3 regions of the Devosia sp. Z11_6 genome follow, and region 3 is predicted to be linked to each of the others. Evidence: predicted binding sites of a transcription regulator. Region 3 holds the regulator's gene; each other region holds the start of a gene.
What was found. The regulator PhoB, encoded in region 3, activates phosphate uptake and scavenging genes when phosphate is short. The targets are predictions, from matches to a motif close to TGTCATNNANCTGTCAT.
Positions count from the first base shown of each region.

Region 1: ppk2 (polyphosphate kinase 2) is a predicted target of PhoB. The motif match lies at 4,236-4,252, and genes of this name have one in related genera.
Region 2: AC3YMN_RS01670 (YdcH family protein) is a predicted target of PhoB. The motif match lies at 3,917-3,933, and genes of this name have one in related genera.

Region 1 is NZ_JBYUNQ010000008.1:102,401-108,500, reverse strand. It holds gene argF (ornithine carbamoyltransferase) at 1-522, opposite strand, end outside; gene AC3YMN_RS17960 (aspartate aminotransferase family protein) at 563-1,762, opposite strand; gene AC3YMN_RS17955 (GcrA family cell cycle regulator) at 2,135-2,710, shown strand; gene AC3YMN_RS17950 (ATP-binding protein) at 2,884-4,098, opposite strand; gene ppk2 (polyphosphate kinase 2) at 4,256-5,113, shown strand; gene AC3YMN_RS17940 (N-formylglutamate amidohydrolase) at 5,207-5,974, shown strand; gene AC3YMN_RS17935 (mannitol dehydrogenase family protein) at 5,984-6,100, opposite strand, start outside.
Region 2 is NZ_JBYUNQ010000001.1:352,691-358,790, reverse strand. It holds gene rcdA (protease adaptor protein RcdA) at 1-434, opposite strand, end outside; gene AC3YMN_RS01690 (DUF1192 domain-containing protein) at 712-894, opposite strand; gene AC3YMN_RS01685 (NAD(P)H-quinone oxidoreductase) at 974-1,996, shown strand; gene AC3YMN_RS01680 (DUF1013 domain-containing protein) at 2,111-2,839, shown strand; gene AC3YMN_RS01675 (sulfite exporter TauE/SafE family protein) at 2,867-3,628, shown strand; gene AC3YMN_RS01670 (YdcH family protein) at 3,695-3,868, opposite strand; gene AC3YMN_RS01665 (YdcH family protein) at 4,023-4,238, shown strand; gene purE (5-(carboxyamino)imidazole ribonucleotide mutase) at 4,314-4,808, shown strand; gene AC3YMN_RS01655 (5-(carboxyamino)imidazole ribonucleotide synthase) at 4,812-5,906, shown strand; gene rpsU (30S ribosomal protein S21) at 6,063-6,100, shown strand, end outside.
Region 3 is NZ_JBYUNQ010000001.1:725,230-731,329, forward strand. It holds gene AC3YMN_RS03445 (GumC family protein) at 73-1,395, shown strand; gene AC3YMN_RS03450 (GNAT family N-acetyltransferase) at 1,402-2,592, opposite strand; gene phoB (phosphate regulon transcriptional regulator PhoB) at 2,698-3,399, opposite strand; gene phoU (phosphate signaling complex protein PhoU) at 3,494-4,201, opposite strand; gene pstB (phosphate ABC transporter ATP-binding protein PstB) at 4,230-5,012, opposite strand; gene pstA (phosphate ABC transporter permease PstA) at 5,095-6,100, opposite strand, start outside.

The DNA.
Region 1 (6,100 bases), on a different contig from region 3:
TTCGGCGGCGTTGACCCAGGAATGAAGCACATTGTTGCTGTCACCCACCCAAGCGATCTTGGCGCCCTTGATGGGACCGCGATGCTCTTCAAAGGTCATGAGGTCGGCCATGATCTGGCAGGGGTGAGCGCGGCGCGTGAGCCCGTTGATCACGGGTACGCTCGAGCCTTCGGCCAGTTCCACGAGGTCGGCATGGGACAGGATGCGGATCATGATGGCGTCGACATAGCGGCTCATCACCCGCGCAGTGTCCTGTAGCGTTTCTTCGCGCGACAGCTGCATCTCCTGGCCCGAAAGCATCAGGGTTTCGCCCCCGAGCTGGCGCATGCCGACATCAAAGGACACGCGGGTGCGGGTAGATTGGCGCTCGAAGATCATGGCCAGCACCTTGTCCTTGAGGAGCTGGGGGCGATCGCCCTGCTTGAGTCGGTCCTTAAGGGAAACAGCGGCGTTGAGCATGCCCCGCAGCTCGCCATAGGTGAAGTCGTCGATATTGAGAAAGTGTCTAGTGTCGCCGGTCATGTTAGCTGGGTCCGGTTGTTCTTGGCTGCGATGCAGCGGGTCAGTCGGCAGCGAGGCCGACGCGTGTTTCTGCCCCAATTGCCTCGAGGGCGGCAGCGATCTTGCCCACCGCTTCTTCGATGTCAGCCTCGGTCACGATCAGTGGCGGCAGGAGGCGCAGCACATTCTCGCCGGCGCCGATGGCTAGCAACTGGTGATCGCTCCGGAGGCGCTCGACGAAGTCGCGCACCGGGGGGGTGATCTTGATGCCGGCGAGGAGGCCCTTGCCGCGCAGTTCCAGGACCTGGTCGGGAAAGCGTTGCGCCAGTTGCTGCAGATGCCAGGCGAGGCGCTGGCCCATCTGGTCGACATGCTCGATGAAGCCGGGCTCAAGGATACGGTCGAGCACGGCATTGCCCACCGCCGTGGCGAGGGGATTGCCGCCATAGGTGGAGCCATGGGTGCCAGGCACCATGGAAGCCGCGACATCACCCCTGGCAAGACAAGCGCCGAGCGGGAAGCCGCCGCCAATTGCCTTGGCTACGGCCACGATGTCGGGCGTAATGTTGCTCCACTCAAAGGCAAAGAACCGGCCGGTGCGGCCATAGCCGCACTGCACTTCATCGAGCACCAGCAGCATGCCGTGCTCATCGCACAGCCGGCGTAGGCCCTGCATGAATTCAGGGGTCATGGCAGAAACGCCGCCTTCGCCTTGGACCGTCTCGATGAGAATGGCGCAGGTCTGCGGCGTGATCAGCGCTTCCACCGCAGCCAGATCACCGGGAGCGGTGTGCTTGAAGCCAGGGACCGGCGGGCCGAAGCCTTCGAGATAGTTGGGATTGCCGCCAGCGGCGATGGTGCCCAGGGTCCGGCCGTGGAAAGAGCCGGTAAAGGCGATGATCTCATAGCGATCGGTTTCGCCCTTGGCCCAGAAGAAATGCCGCGCGGTCTTGATCGCGCATTCGAGGGCCTCGGCGCCCGAATTGGTGAAGAACACAGAGTCCGCGAATGTGGCCTCAACCAGCCGTTGACCCAGCCGCTCCTGCTCGGGAATGGTGAACACGTTGGAGGTGTGCCACACCTTCTCTGCCGCTGACTTGAGCGTTTCCACCAGATGGGGATCGCCATAGCCCAGCGCATTGACCGCGATGCCGGAATGGAAATCAAGATAGGCCACGCCGTTCTGGTCATACAGGCGCATGCCTTCGCCTCGCTCAAAGGCGAGACCGGAGCGGGCATAGGTGCCGTAGAGCGCAGACATGGTGCTTGAATCCTTCTTGGTCGGCGAGCAATTGGCGGGAGCGCAGCAATTCTGCAACCACGTCCCCGAAAAAATCAAAAACGCGCCATAATCTGCAGCGCGTCGCGCGGGCAATTGAGCCGTTTCGCGCGCCAAAGTCAATGTGGCCGCCGGCAAGTGCCTGATTTGACTCAAGCTTTCTTTACCCCTTCTTAACCATTCATTTTCCGGGGAAAGTGGCTGGGGACTCTTGATCCCGATTCCGCCGATAGCGTACTCTCTGACCTATCGGGAGCACGATATCTCGTGTGGCGGACCCGCTAGACATACGAAGTGTAGACGACCACGACTGCCGGAGCTTCTGGCGGGACAATGAAGGATTCTGCTTTGACAATGGTTTCGGAGACACAGCCACAAGGCTGGACAGACGACCGCGTGGAGCTCTTGAAGAAGCTTTGGATGGAAGGTTTGAGCGCCAGCCAGATCGCTGGCGAACTGGGTGAAGGGGTCACCCGCAATGCGGTGATCGGTAAGGTGCACCGGCTCAAGCTGTCGGCCCGCGCCAAGCCCACCAACACGGCGGCCCGCTCACGGCCAGCCCCCCGCCCGGCACCGCGCCGGATGTCTTCCCCTTCCACTGGATCGTCGAGCCCGATGACGGCCGCGGCAGCTTCCTCCAAGCCGCGCCAGATGGCGAGCCGGCCCCAGTCCATCGGCGCTACCGCACTGGCGGTGAGCCCGGAAATGGAAAGCCAGCTTTATGTGGCGCCCGCGGCGGCTGAAATCTTCATCCCCGAAGACAAGCGCCTCAGCCTGCTGCAGTTGAGCGAGCAGACCTGCAAGTGGCCAATCGGCGACCCACTGGCCAAGGATTTCTACTTCTGCGGCGGCCACGCCCAGGAAAGCGGCCCCTATTGCGAGTTCCATTCGCGCCGGGCCTACCACCAGATCGACAAGAAGCGCCGCTGAACAGCGTCGCGACGGCGGGCGCAACGGCGCCCGCGCCCGGTGATAAGGCCTGGGCGCGCGGTGGAGGCTGCCTGGTAACCGCAGCCTCCCAGAGGCCAAAGCCTCAATCCCTCTTTGCCAGAACCTGCCCCTCCCCCAATTTCAGGCGGATTGACCTCACACCATGCCAGGTGTCAGGGCAGCAGCACGTCTACCCGCATGCCTTGGCCCAATTCGCTGCGGATGCTGAGTTGTCCGCGATGGCGGCTGACGATGTGCTTGACGATCGCTAGGCCAAGCCCGGTGCCCTTCCGCTTGCGGCTGGTTTCGGCATCGATGCGATAAAAGCGCTCGGTCAGGCGCGGCACATGCTCGGGCGGCACGCCGGGCCCATGATCCACAACGCTGACCATATGGGCAAAGCCAAGCTTGTTGGCGGGCAGCAGGACGACCTCCACCGTTTTACCGCCCGAGCCGTATTTCAGCGCATTATCGATGAGGTTCTCGAACACCTCGTAGAGCTGACCGCGATCGCCAATGGTTCGGGCCGGTCCTTCGGGCAGGCTGAGGACGATGTCGAGCCCGGCCGCTTCGGCCTGGGTTTGCAGCCCGTCGCGGACCTCGCGCAACAAGCCGGCGAGTTCGATGGTCCCTGTTGGCCTGACATGCTGGTGCATCTCAATGCGTGAAAGCGAAAGGAGGTCATCGACAAGCTTGCTCATGCGATCGGCCTGGCCGCGCATGATGCCAAGGAACCGCTCGCGCGCAGCCGGATCATTGGCTGCCGGGCCAAGCAGGGTGTCGATGAAGCCCAGCAGCGATGCCAAGGGCGTGCGCAATTCATGGCTGGCATTGGCGATGAAGTCGCTGCGCATGGCATCGACGCGCTTAAGTTCAGTCAGGCTCTGCACCGTCATGATCAGTTGCTGGGAGTGCTCGCCGGCGCGCAGCAGGGGCGCAATCACCACTTTGTCCCAGGTCTCGGAGGGCAACGTCTCGTGAATCTCGATGGTTTGAGCACGGCCGGTCCGTTGCGCCGCTTCAACCGCTTGCACCAGTTCGGGGTTACGCAGGGCCAAAGTCAACCGCTTGCCTACGGAGATCGCTGGAAAGCGGCGCTGCGCAGCGCCATTGGCGTGAACCAAGGTCGCGCGTGCATCGAGAACCAGGCAGGGGTCAACCAGCGCATCGGCAAAGGCGGCTACAGCGGCCTCGTCTTCCGCGGCTTGCCCAGCCAGTGCGGCGCTTGGGGCCGTGATCACATCCGTCGGTCGCGCGACGATGGGGAGACAGAGAATGGTTGCCGCCAGCACGGCAAAACCTAAACAGGCGCCCCACCAGGTCAACCCGCACCAGGTTACCAGGGCCAGCAGCACGCCCGCCACAACCACCAGCAGAATAGCGGGCACAGGTAATTTCGGCGCGGCCACTGTGCCAGCTGAAAGAACAGTTTGAGGAATGTTGGCGTCGTCCATTGGCTTTGGAGTACCGACCGCCCAAGTTTGGCGGCTCTTGCGTGCTAAATAATCTCTATAACACGGTCCACGTGACAGCGGAGCGACAAGATTGAGCGATCCATTCGACGACTTCGATATCGACAATCCCAAACTGCCAGAAGCGATCAAGAAGAACGCGATGCGCTCGGGTGGTTACCCTTATGCCGACAAGCTCGACCTCGAGATCTACGAGGCGGAGATGTATGAACTCCAAAAGCAATTGGTGCTGCTGCAGGCTCATCTGCTGACCACGGCCGAGCGCGTCATGCTGGTGTTCGAGGGACGCGACGCGGCGGGCAAAGGCGGCACGATCAAGACTTATCTTTCCAATCTCAACCCCCGACACAATCTGATTGCGGCACTGCCCAAGCCCAATGATCGGGAAAGGACGCAGTGGTACTTCCAGCGTTATGTGGAATGGATGCCTGCGGGTGGCGAAACCGTGCTGTTCGACCGCTCCTGGTACAACCGGGCGGGGGTCGAACGGGTAATGGGCTATGCCACGCCCAAGCAAGTGGAGCACTTCCTCCAGGAAGCCCCCGAATTTGAGCGCCGCATCACCGATGACGGCATCCATCTGTTCAAGTTCTGGCTCTCGATCGGCCGGGAAATGCAGCTCAAGCGCTTTCACGACCGCCGTCACGACCCGCTCAAGGTCTGGAAGCTTTCGCCGATCGACATAGAAGCTTTGGGACGCTGGGAAGCCTATAGCGGGGCGCGAGACGCCATGTTCGAGCATACCGATGTGCCTCACGCCCCCTGGATGGTGGTGCGCTCCAATGACAAGCGCCGGGGACGGCTCAACCTCATCCGCACGGTGCTGCATCGGCTTGACTACGCCGGCAAGGATGTCGATGCGATCGGGCCGATCGATCCCCTGCTCGTGATGGACACCAAGTCCTTCATGGCCCTGGTGGACCAGCACTGATGGTTCAGAGGAATTCGGCGGTCGCTGCGTTGACAGCTTGCCCGAGGCTGGGGTTAGTGCGGCTCGCGAGCGGACCTGTTCGGGGGCAAAGTAGTGGTATCGTCCGATAAGGCCGTGGTGGTCACCAACGCGCGGGGCACATCGCCCTTCGTGATCGTGTGCGACCACGCTTCCAACCGCATTCCCGAACGCTATGGCGATCTTGGTTTGTCGCAGGTCCAACGGCTGAGCCATATCGCCTGGGATCCGGGGGCACTTGCCGTCAGCCGGGCCTTGTCCGACGCGCTCGACGCGCCCCTCGTGCAATCAACGGTGTCGCGGCTGGTGATCGACTGCAATCGCGCGCTCGATGCACCCGATTTGATCTGGACCTTGTCGGAAGCAACGCCGATCCTGGCCAATGAGAATTTGGATGAAGCCGAGCGGCAATTCCGGATCAGCCACTTCCACCAGCCCTATCACGCCTCCATCCACACCTTGCTGGAAGCGCGACGCCATGCCGGACGGGAAGCGGTTCTGGTTTGCGTGCATTCCTTTACCCCCGTTTACCACGGGGTGGCGCGACCTTGGCCCATCGGGTTGATCCATGGCAGTGACCAGCGCTTCACCCGGGCGCTTTATGACGCGCTCAAGGCCGAGGATCCCGAACTCAATGTCGGCTGGAACCTGCCTTATGCCGCCCTGAGCGGTGTGACCCTGACGCTGGAACAGCATGGCGACGGCCGGGGGCTTGAGGCCACGATGATCGAAATCCGCCACGACGAGATCCTCGAAGTAGATGGCGTGCAGTTCTGGTCAGAGCGGCTGGCCCGCTGCTTGGTGGCAGCGCGCCAGCGGCGCAAAGGTGCGGTGCGCGGCTAGGCTAGCGGCTCAGCCTCGTACCACCTCGGCGACTGTCTGGGCAGCGCCGATTTCGTAGAGGCTATCGAGATGAGCGAGCACTGCCGCACGGAACGCGGCATTGTCCGGCAGGTCGGTGCCGAACAC
Region 2 (6,100 bases), 370 kb from region 3:
CCGCGCTCCATCTGGTCAAACTGCATCACCCGATCAAACAGCCGGTCGCCCTTGTCGATATAAAGCCGCAAGGCTTCGGGCAGCAGCTCATAGCCCGGCCCTCCGCGCTGCGACGGCGTCGCCGAAAACTTGACCTTCTCCTTTTCGGAGCGGGCATTTTCCTTGCTGATCTCGCCTTCGTTGACGGCGCGCTGCAGCAAGAGCCACGATGCCAGCTGCATCAGCCGGGTCGTCAGCCGCATGGATTCGGTGGCGTATAAAAACGAGGCCTCGCGCCCCAGCAACTGGCTTTCCGCCCGCCCATGCCCGTCGAGATAGCCCGCGACCTCTTCGATCAGCGCCATGCCTTCGCGATACAGCAGGTCGAAACCGCCCGAAGCCACAATGCGCGGACCAATCGATATTGCCTGCCCGGATTCGCCAGCCTCAGCCATCTCGTTCCTCGCTCTCGCACTGCGTCATGATAGGACGAAACACCCTGCCCGTCACGCTTGCCGCTGCGCGAGCATAAAAGCAGCCTTAATGGGCCAAATGGTGGCCGGCAAAAAGAAAAAGAGCCGCGAAGGGCGGCTCTCGAAGTTTACAGGGAGGGGTCAAACAGAGGAAGAAATCTCTGATCCAAAAACCATCTGGATAACAACACCCTAACTCGTCCGGATTAATTGCCCGTTAATGGCGCAAGATTTTTTAACCCTGCCCCTTTGCAGGTTCTTAGAGCTTGAAGGCCGCCTCCGCTGCCTTGCGCGTTGCCCCGCGTGCGGCGATGGCGGCCCGCAGCCGCTCGATTTCAGCCTCCAGCAAAACGATGCGCCCCTCGAGCTCCGTCACTGAAAGAGCGTCCAGCACGCTGCCGATCTCGTGGCTCTTGGGCTTGCCGCTTACCTCGTCTTCCATCTTGCCGTCCTTTCCTGTCGCCGGGGCAGCTTAACCGCTCCCCCTTGCCGGGCAAGGCCACATGGGCCAGCATGGCCCCATGACCATTCCCGCTACCATGACCACCATCGCTATCACCGAGCCGGGCGGCCCCGAAATGCTTGCGCCCATCCAAATGCCACTGCCTGCCTGTGGCAACGGCGACGTGCTGATCCGGGTTGCTGCGGCCGGCGTCAACGGGCCCGACCTCGCCCAGCGCCGTGGAGTTTATGATCCACCCCCCGGCGCGTCGCCCCTGCTCGGCCTCGAAGTGGCCGGGAAAATCGCGGCCCTTGGCGCCGATGTGTCAGGCTGGCAGGTCGGTGACCGCGTCATGGCCCTGACCAATGGCGGCGGTTACGCCCAATATGTCGCAGTCCCCGCCGGCCAGGTCTTGCCCGTTCCAAATGGTTGGAGCCTGCCCGAGGCGGCAGCCCTGCCCGAAACCTGGTTCACCGTCACCCAGACCCTCGTCATGCGTTCGGGGCTCGAATCGGGCATGAGCGTTCTGGTGCATGGCGCTGCCGGTGGCATTGGCGGCGCCGCCGTCGCTATCTCCGCTATTCTCGGCGCTCGCCCCATCGGTGTCGTGTCCTCGCCGGAAAAGGCGGCCTATGCCGAAAAAATGGGGGCCGTGGCCACCATTGACCGCATGCGCGACGATATCGCCGAGCGCGCTTTGGCGCTTACTGAGGGGCGCGGGGTTGATCGGGTGGTTGATCTCCTGGGCGGCGCCATGGCAGCCGTCAGCATTGCCGCGAGCGCCCGTGGTGGCCATATCGTCCAGATCGCGACCCTTGCCGGCAGCAGCGCCAAGATTTCCTTGGGCACGCTCATGGCCAAGCAACTGACCATCTCCGGCTCCACCCTGCGCCCGCAAAGCGCGGCCACCAAGGCGGCCATTGCCGCCCGGATCCGCGCCGATCTGCTGCCCGCGCTTGAGCGTCCCGGCTTCGTCCGTCCGGCGCTGACCACCTTTCCGCTCGAGGAGGCGGCCGAGGCGCATCAGGCCATGGAACAGCGCGCCCATGCCGGCAAGATCGTGCTTCTCACGGCCTTTGGGGCTGGGGAACCGCCGTTATAGCCATTGCGGATCAGGCCCTGACGCCATATATTGTGGTCATTCCCCCTCAGCATGAAGCAAAGAGGCGGAGCGGCCCGGAGGAATACCGGCCGCGCCACCAGGAGTGATTTGACGATGACCCAACCCTTGTTGATGCCCAAGGCAACAGCTGTCTGGCTCGTCGACAACACGGCGTTGTCCTTCGAGCAGATCGCAGCTTTCTGCACGCTTCACCCGCTCGAAGTGCAAGGCATCGCCGATGGCGACGTTGCCGGCGGCATCATGGGCGTGAACCCCATTCAGAATGGCCAGTTGACCCGCGAGGAGATCGAAAAGGCCGAGGCTGATCCCAATTATCGTCTCAAGCTGTCCGATCCCAAGGTCCGCGTTGCCGCTGCCAAGCGCAAGGGCCCGCGCTATACCCCCATTTCGCGTCGCAATGAGCGCCCCAATGCCATCAAGTGGCTGGTGCGCAACCACCCCGAACTCAAGGACGCGCAGATCATGCGTCTGGTCGGCACCACCAAGTCCACGATCGATTCGGTGCGTGAATCCACCCACTGGAACTCGGCCAACCTGACCCCTATGGATCCGGTGACGCTGGGCCTGTGCAGCCAGATCGATCTCGATCTCGAAGTTGGCCGCGCGTCCAAGGGCGTTGTGGGCTCCGAAGTTGCCGAGGAAGGCACCATGCTGATGACGGCCGAGGAAGCGCTCGCGCGTTCCGGTGCGCGCGGTCATTCCGATGCCGAAGGCTACAATGACGAGGAAAGCACGCGTCGCTCTTCTGACCAGCACAACGAGTTCGATGCCGACTCGGTGTTCTCCAAGCTCAAGTCCCTCAAGAGCAACAGCGACAACTAATCCTCTAGCCCCGAACAGCTCCGCTCCATGGTCGACCTCTACTTTGTTTCAGTGGCCGGCCTTGCGGTTCTGATCGTTGGCCTGTCCAAGGCCGGCCTGCTGGGCGGCCTGGGCGTTGTCGGCGTCCCCCTCCTCACCCTCATCATGCCGGCCCGCGATGCCGCCGGCATGATGCTGCCAGTGCTGCTGGCCATGGACGCCATCGCCATCTACGCCTATCGCCAGCAGTTCAGCTGGCACATTCTCAAGATCATGCTGCCCGGCGCCGCGGTCGGCACGCTGATCGGCTGGGCGCTTTGGTCGGTGGTTTCCGACGCCATGGTGCTGCTCTTTGTCGGCATCATCACCCTGCTTTTTGTGCTCGACGCTGTTTTGCCACTGCGCAAAAAGCTCGAGGGGCTACCACCCTCCACGCCATGGGGCGGGTTCTGGGGCGGCTTTGCCGGCTTCACCAGCTTTGTGTCCCACACTGGCGGCCCACCCTTCCAGATCTATGTTCTGCCCCGGCGCCTGCCGCCGCCAATTTATTCGGGCACCAATGCCATCTTCTTTGGCGCCGTGAACTCGGCCAAGCTGATCCCCTATTTCTTCCTGGGCCAGCTCTCCGTCCAGAATCTCACCCTGTCCGCCGCGCTGATCCCGGTGGGCGTTGCCGGCGTGCTGATCGGCATCTGGCTGGTGCGGCGCATCTCCGTCACCCTCTTCTACCAGATCGCCTATGGGCTCGTGTTCTTCCTGGCGCTCAAGCTGATCTGGGATGGCGTGCGGGCGGTGTTCCTCGGTCTCTGAGCGCAACAAAAAAGGCCACAGCTCCCGCCATGGCCTTCCCGGTCCAACTGTGTTGGAGCGCAGTGCTTACTGCATGCCGCTATTGAATTTGTAGAGTTCGTCCTTGATTTCGAGCTTCTTTCGCTTCAACGCGCTCACCGTGAGATCATCGAGCGGCTTGTTCTGCAGCTCCGCCTGGATCTGACGATCCAACTCCTGATGACGGCGCTCCAACGCCGCGATGTGGCCTTCAGTCGTCATGACAACTCCTTACGCCTGACTGGACGACGCTAAGGTTCCAGATAAAATGTGACTTGTCGATGACAATAGATCCGCCGATCAAATCCGTGTGCAAAACGCCGCCGGATCGGGTAATGGGGAACAATGTTGCGTGCCCTGGGGGAACCGCCGTTCGATGCTGCCGCTGACCAAGGAACAGGAAGCCGGCCTCGGGCTTGAACTGGCCACGAAACGCCAGGAACACGCCGATCTTGACGCTGCCATCCACACCCTGACCGGCTCGGCTTTTGCCGACCGAATGCTGATTCAGCGGCTCAAGAAGCGCAAGCTCGCGCTCAAGGATCGCATCGTCCAACTCGAAAATATTCTCCTGCCCGACATCATCGCCTGACCCCTCCCCCGCTTGAGTTGTGGCAACAATTGGGCTAGGAGCGGCCTTTGTGCAGCCCGCGGGGGGACCGAGGCCATGCTCACCAAACCAGCCGTTGCGATTGTCATGGGCAGCCAGTCCGATTGGCCCACCATGCGCCTTGCCGCCGAAACGCTCGAAGCGCTCGATGTGGAATATGAGGCGCGCATCGTTTCCGCGCACCGCACGCCCGAACGCCTGGTCGAGTTCGCGACCACAGCCCGCGCGGATGGCTTCCAGATCATCATTGCCGGCGCTGGCGGCGCCGCCCACCTGCCCGGCATGATCGCCGCCATGACCCCGCTGCCCGTGTTTGGCGTGCCGGTGCGCTCCAGGGCACTTTCGGGCCAGGATAGCCTCCTGTCCATTGTGCAGATGCCCGGCGGCATCCCGGTCGGCACCCTCGCCATCGGTGAGCCCGGCGCCATCAACGCCGCCCTCCTCGCCGCTGCCGTATTGGCGTTGCATGACGACGAGCTTGCTGAACGGCTCGATGCCTATCGCGCCAACCAGACCGCTTCCGTTCCGCTTTTCCCCACCGACACCGAGTAGATCATGCCCGACACCACGCCCCTGCCGCCCGGGACCACCATTGGCATCCTTGGCGGTGGTCAGCTCGGCCGGATGCTGTCGCTTGCCGCCAGTCGCCTGGGCATGCGCACCCACATCTACTGCCCCGACCCCGATAGTCCCGCCTTCGAGGTAACCCCCCACAAGACCGTCGCCGCCTATGACGATGAAGTGGCGCTCGCGGCCTTCGCCGATGCCGTCGATGTGATCACCTACGAGTTCGAGAACGTCCCCGCCGCGACTGCAGCCTTTCTCGCTGAGCGGAGGCCCCTGCGCCCGGGCGCTCAGGCACTGGCCGTGTCGCAGGACCGCCTGGCCGAAAAAGCCTTCCTTGCCTCCAAGAACATACCGGTAGCCCCTTATCGGGCAGTGGAATCACTCGATCAACTGCAAACCGCCATGGCCGAGCTCGGTTTGCCCGCCGTGCTCAAGACCACCCGCCTCGGCTATGACGGCAAGGGACAGCGGGTGCTGCGTGATCGCGCCGAAGCTGCCGAGGCTTTTGCTGCGCTCGCCCCCAAGCCGCTCGTGCTCGAAGCCTTCATCCCCTTCAGCCAGGAGATCTCTGTCGTTGTTGCCCGCAGCCTTTCCGGCGAGGTGCGCAGCTACGAGCCGGCCGAGAATGTGCACCGCAACCACATCCTCGCGACCAGCACCGTACCGGCGGCGATTCCCCCCGCGCTCGCCAAGCATGCCGGCATGATCGCCAAAGCGATTGTCGTCGCCCTCGATTATGTCGGCGTGCTGGGCGTCGAGTTCTTTGTTGTCCCAGGCGAGTCGCGCCCTACCCTGCTGGTGAACGAAATCGCGCCGCGCGTACATAATTCCGGTCACTGGACCGAGGCGGTCTGCCTCACCGATCAGTTCGAGCAGCACATCCGGGCGATTCTCGGCTGGCCGCTCGGCGATCCCGCCCGACTCGCCGATGTTGTCATGGAGAATCTGGTGGGTGACGAGGTCGGCCGGGTGCCCACTTCGCTGCAAGGCTTCACCCAGCCTCACCTTTATGGCAAACTGGAAACGCGGCCCGGTCGCAAGATGGGCCATATCAATCGCCTGTTGCAGCCGGACCGGCCCTAAACTTGGGCTTTTTCGCTTGCAAAGGTGGACAAGTCCGCGGGGTTGGGCTATAGAGCCCCCACGGTGACCGGCCCTGCTGGTCGGCGACGTGGCTTTATTTGGTCGCGGCGCTTCCATCCAATCATATTTCACCAGGCTTTAAGGGGCGGTTGACCTTTGCAAGTAGTCGTTCGCGATAACAACGTTGATCAGGC
Region 3 (6,100 bases):
CACCCGCGGTTAACGGCGTGAACATGGAAAGGCACTAGGCTGCCCCGGTTCCTGCCGTTAGAGGCCAGTTGCTTGCGCGCGTTTGACTCCCAGATCGACCTTTATCAGCTGCTCGGAATTATCTGGGCGCGCCGGTGGGCCGCGCTGCTGGTGCTCCTTGTGGTGCCCGTGCTGGCATATGTTGCCGTGTCACGCGTTCCCCGGCTTTATGAATCTTCGGCCACGATCCTGGTGGAGCCACGACCCAACTACTTCGGGGCGGGTCAGCCAGCGTCCGTATCAGTTCCGGACCGAGCGACCATTTCCAGCAATGTGCAATTGCTGCGCTCACGCGACACTTTGATGGATGTGGTGGCGCAGCTCGGGCTGGCGCAGCAAGCCGAGTTCAACGGCGGCGAAACGGGGCAGGCGGCGTTTGACGCCGCGGTGCTGGCGCTCGATGAGCGTACGCTGGTAACGAGCGAACTGGGAACCGCGATAATCTGGCTGAAGACCCGGGCCCGTGCACCCGAATTGGCACGCCGATTGGCGCTGAGCATCGCCGAAACGGCGATCGCCCGACGGGCGCAGCAGGGGCTCGACGATGCCCGGCAGGCACTAACGTGGCTTGAGAGCACGATACCGGAGTTGCGGCAGCGAGTGTTTCAAGCCGAGGACGCCGTGGCCAAGTTCCGCATTGCGCGGGGGACGATTGGGGACCTGCCGGAGGGCAGCATGGTTGGCAGCCAATTGAGCGACATGGCGGGGCGACGGCTTGCGGCTGAGGAGCGCAGTTCGAGCTTCAGGGCGCGTGCGGCGGTGCTGCGGCAGCGCCTGGCGCTAGGAGGTTCGCTGGTGGGCAGCACGGAACTGGCGGCGGACGCAAGGGGCAGAAGTCTCATTCAGCTCCGGGCCAGTCTGCAGGGACAGCTGGCGCAGCAAGCCAGCAGTTTATCGTTCAACCATCCGAATGTTCTGGGATTGCGGGCGCAGATTGCGGACGTCGATGCGCAACTCGCTACCGCGGCGCGGCACATTGGTGACCAGATGGATCGGCAGGCCGAGACTGAAGCGGCTCTGGCTGCGGCACTGGCGGCCGACCAGCAGATCTTGCAACAATCCGTCGGCGGGGAAGAGCGCGACAGCGTGGCCCTCGCGGCGCTGCAGCGCGATGCGGCGGCGCAACGTAGCGTCCTCGAGCGTTACCTGCAGCAGGCGGAAGCGGCGCGGGCCCAGGTAGACGGGGGCGCTGCATTCCCTGATATGCGCCTGGTGTCGCATCCGGTGGTGTTGAGTGCACCGGTTTCGCCCAAGACCGGGCTGGTGCTGCTGGCGGTGATGATCACGGCGGGAGCGCTGGTGTTGACCTATCTGATCGTCACGAGCCTTGTGGCCCGTCGTCCGGCTGCAGGATAGGATCGATCAGTCGGGTTTTGACTGGCGCCACTGGCGCAGCTGCTTGGCAAAGCTCCAAAGCTTGTCGTTCTGCTTGATGTGCCGCTTAAGCGCGCGCTTGCCATTAAGGAGGGCGGCGGCGGCAGTGCCCTTAGCGCTTAGCGCAATCGCCGCGTCGTTGATCGGCGTCTTCTGGGTCCAGGAGGTTTTGTAGGCGAAATCGCCCACGCCCATATCGATGCTGCTGATCCCCGCGGCGATAAGATCTTCCACCAGCAGGAACATCAGGAGGCCCACAAGGCTGTATTTGGAGGCCGGCCCGTCCGTGTTGGAGTTGATGTATTGCGAATAATGGCAGGGGGAATAGGTGCCTACCGCCGTCGCCACGATTTCTTCGCCGACATAAAGCGCATGGAGCGCTACGGCCGGCTTGTCCTCGCTGGCGCCGGCAATGGCCCCATCCCGGAACAAGGCGCGGAAGTGAGGCTCGGCAAAGACATTTGGCACGCCCATTTGCCGGAATCGCACGGAGCGATGCTCAAGGAAGGCCGCATGGACTTGGTCGATGTGCTCGAGCGTTGTGGCGCGGCGCAAGGTGACGGGACCTAGCGTTTCTTCGAGCCGGCGACGCCCGCGCAGGATATCGACCCGCCGCTTTTTGGGGAGCGTTTCGAGCATGGTGGGCGCAATGTCCGCATAATAGAAATGGTCCGGCGAAGGCTGATGGGGAAAGCTCAGCAGGGGATTGTCGATGCCTCGCCATTGGGGAGGCAGGTGCTCGAAGCTCAGCACATCGACGCCGGCCTCGTCTCGCAACTGGGCAAAGGCCCGGTTCAGCAGGAGTCGGGTAAGAAGCGCCGCAGCATCGCGCCGAACAGGCATCCAGTCGCTGTTGCCAAAGGAGGAGCCGGGAATGGCCGCAAAGGTGCAGCCGGCCTTGCGGTGAAGATGCAAGGGAAGCAGGGCGGCGGGGCTGCCATCGAATTCGATCTGTAGGGTGACGAAGTCCGCATCTTCGAGCTGCTGGGAGCGGGCAATCTCGGCAATCCAGTCGAAGCGCTGGTAGGGCGTGAAGATCGCCTCGCGCTCAAGAGCGCGCCACGCCGGCTCGGCAGCGGCGAGGCCGCGCTGCAGGGTGATTCGGCCGCCGGAGGTCGTGGACCCCGGAGCCGGCTGGTTGGCAAGCTCGTCGATCAGGCGTTGATCCGTGGTGGTCATGCACTGCCCCGCCGTTCCCTCAAGAAAACAGCGTTAGCAGCCGGCTTTTAACAAACCGCTTGAGCAGATCGTTACAAAATCATCAACAGGCGAGAGCAGGATCGCTCAGGCGGGCTGGGCGAAACGCTCGTCAAAGGCATAACCAGCGCCCCGCACGGTGCGGATCGGATCGGCATCGCGGCCCCGGTTGATCGCGCGGCGCAGGCGGCCGATGTGCACATCAACGGTGCGTTCATCGACATAAACCTCGTTGCCCCAAACGCCGTCGAGCAACTGCTCGCGCGAATAAACCCGGCCGGGATGGCGCATCAAATATTCCAGCAGGCGGTATTCAGTAGGGCCAAGATGGACGTCGCGGCTGCCGCGCCGCACCCGGTGCGTGGTGCGATCGAGTTCCAGATCACCCAGCTTGAGCGAGGCGGTGACGAGATTTGGGCTGGCGCGGCGCAGCAGCGCCCGCACCCGGGCAACCAGTTCAGGCACCGAGAAGGGCTTGACCATGTAGTCATCGGCACCGGTCGCCAAACCCCGGATGCGCTCTTCTTCCTCGCCACGGGCGGTCAGCATGATGATGGGGATCAATGCGGTTTCCTGGCGGGCACGGAGGCGCCGGCACAACTCGATGCCGGAAATTTCAGGCAGCATCCAATCGAGCAGGATCAGATCGGGAACCTTGTCCTTGATATGCTCGAGCGCATCATTGCCGGTTTCGGCCGTGAGCACCGCAAAGCCTTCGGCTTCGAGATTGTAGCGCAGGAGGATCGAGAGGTCTTCTTCGTCTTCGACAACAAGAATTGTGGCTGGCATGGGTTACCCTCCAGTCGGGCTCAGCGACCCGATTGTTCAACTGCGCACTCCCTCCCACAGGGCAGGGTGGCGCCAAAATAAACCTTGGTGCGTGCTATGCTTTGATTTGCGTGCGGTGCAGTTCCTGAACGTCGCCCGTAAGCTGCCGGCCGGTTTGCAGGTAGTAGGCCCGTTCGGCAATGTTGGTGGCGTGATCGCCGATCCGCTCCAGGCTTTTGGCGCAGAACAGGAGATGGGTGCAGGTGGTAATGTTGCGCGGGTCTTCCATCATATAGGTCAGGAGTTCGCGGAAGAGCGATGTGTGCATGGCATCGACCTCGTCGTCGCGATTGCAAACCTCGATGGCAGCGGCAGCGTCGCGGTTCGAATAGGCATCGAGTGCGTTCTTGATCTGGCCCAGCACCAGCGCCGTCATGTTCTTGACGCCGTTATAGAAGGTGGGCTGTAGGTTCATGCCTTCGAGTTTGAGCGAGCGGCGGGCCAGTTGCTTGGCCATGTCGCCGACGCGCTCCAGGTCCTGGGCGACGTGGATCGCGGTGATGATGGCACGCAGGTCCGAAGCCATGGGCTGGCGCCGGGCGATCATTGACACCGCCATGTCGTCGATGCGGCGCTGCATGTCGTCGATGCGCTGGTCGGCGATGATGGTGAGGTCGGCCAGTTCGCGGTCAAGCTTGAGCAGCGACTTGGTGCCGTTCTCGATGGCGAGTTCCACCATGCCGCCCATTTCCGCGATGGCCTGGGCAAGCGCGACCAGTTCGTCGCTGTAGGACGTTACAATGTGGTCTTTAGTGGCGGGCATGGCGTTTCCTCCGTTGGTGCCGGGCAAATCAGCCGATGCGGCCCATGATATAGTCTTGCGTCTGCTTGTGGACCGGGTTGGTGAAGATGTCTTCGGTCACCCCTTCCTCGATCAGCTTGCCCAGGTGGAAGAACGCGGTTTTCTGGGACACACGCGCTGCCTGTTGCATGGAGTGGGTGACGATCACGATGGTGTAGTTCTCGCGCAACTCATCGATCAGTTCTTCGATGATGGCGGTGGCGATCGGATCAAGGGCTGAGCAGGGCTCGTCCATGAGGATGACTTCGGGGCCGACGGCGATGGCGCGGGCAATGCACAAACGCTGCTGCTGACCGCCCGACAGGCCGGTGCCGGGCTCGTTGAGGCGATCCTTGACCTCCTCGAACAGACCGGCCTTGCGGAGCGAGGAGACAACGATCTCGTCGAGATCGGACTTGTTGCGCGCCAGGCCGTGAATGCGCGGTCCGTAGGCGACGTTCTCGTAGATGGATTTGGGGAACGGGTTGGGCTTTTGGAACACCATGCCGATCCGGGCGCGCAGTTCCACCACGTCGAGCGCGGGATCGTAGATGTCTTCGCCGTCGAGCTTGATGGTGCCGCCGACTCGAGCGCCTTCGATGGTGTCGTTCATGCGATTGATGCAGCGCAGGAAGGTCGACTTGCCGCATCCCGAGGGGCCGATAAACGAGGTCACCGCGCGATCGGGGATGTCGATGGAGATGCCGAACAAAGCCTGCTTGGCGCCGTAGTGGACGGTTACGTCCCGGGCTTCGATCCGGATAGGACGATCCAAGGCGGCAGACGGGTTCATGGCGCTAGTCACTGATTGTTGGGTCAACTTCACCTTACCGGCAAGCATGTCCATTTTCGATGTCCTTGTTGCGTGAGGTCGATCAGACGCGCTTTTCGAGGCGCGAGCGCAGATAGATGGCCGTGCCGTTCAGCACGATCATGACGCCAAGCAGCACCATGATGGCCGCTGCCGTGCGCGGTTCAAAGAAATTGCGGTTCTCGTTGCCTTGCCAGAGATAGATCTGGACGGGCAGGGCGGTGGCCTGATCGAGCGGGGTAGCGGGCACCTGGGCCACAAAGGCCTTCATGCCGATCAGCAGGAGCGGCGCTGTTTCACCAAGGGCGTGGGCGACGCCCAGAATGGTGGCCGTGAGGATGGAGGGAAGCGTCACCGGCAGTACATGATGGAACACCATCTGCGTCTTGCTGGCCCCCATGCCCAAGGCGGCTTGGCGCAGGGCGGGGGAAACGCCCAGCAGCGCGCCACGGGTCGCGATGATGATGGTGGGAAGCGTCATCAGCGTCAGCACCAGACCACCAACCAAGGGAGCCGAGATGGGCAGGTGCATGTAGTTGATGAAGACCGCGGCGCCGAGCAGACCGAAGACGATGGAGGGCACGGCGGCGAGGTTGTTGATGTTGACCTCAATGAAGTCGGTCAAGCGCGACTTGGGGGCAAATTCCTCGAGATAGATCGCCGCGGCAACACCGACGGGAACGGCCAGGACGATCACGATCAGCATCATGTAAAGGGAGCCCACAAAGGCGCCCAGCAGGCCCGCGGAGGCCGGCGCGGCGCGGCTATCGGCATTGGTGAACAGTGACCAGGCAAAGCCATTGGTGACGGTGCCGTTCGCCTCGAACGCATCGATCACGCTGCGGGCGGCCGGTGACAGCTGCTGCTGCGCATCGCCGAGCGAGCGGTTGATGTTGCCCTTGATCCAATTGTCGGCGTTGGCCGAGGCGAGAACGTCCACCGGCACAGTGCGGCCAAGCAGCGCTGGATCGGCAACGAACATCTCCCGGAGTTGATGGCGGGCATTGGTTTCCGGAATCGAGAGGAGTTCGCGCGAGGTGATCTCGGTGCCCGACGGCAGCTTGGCGAGC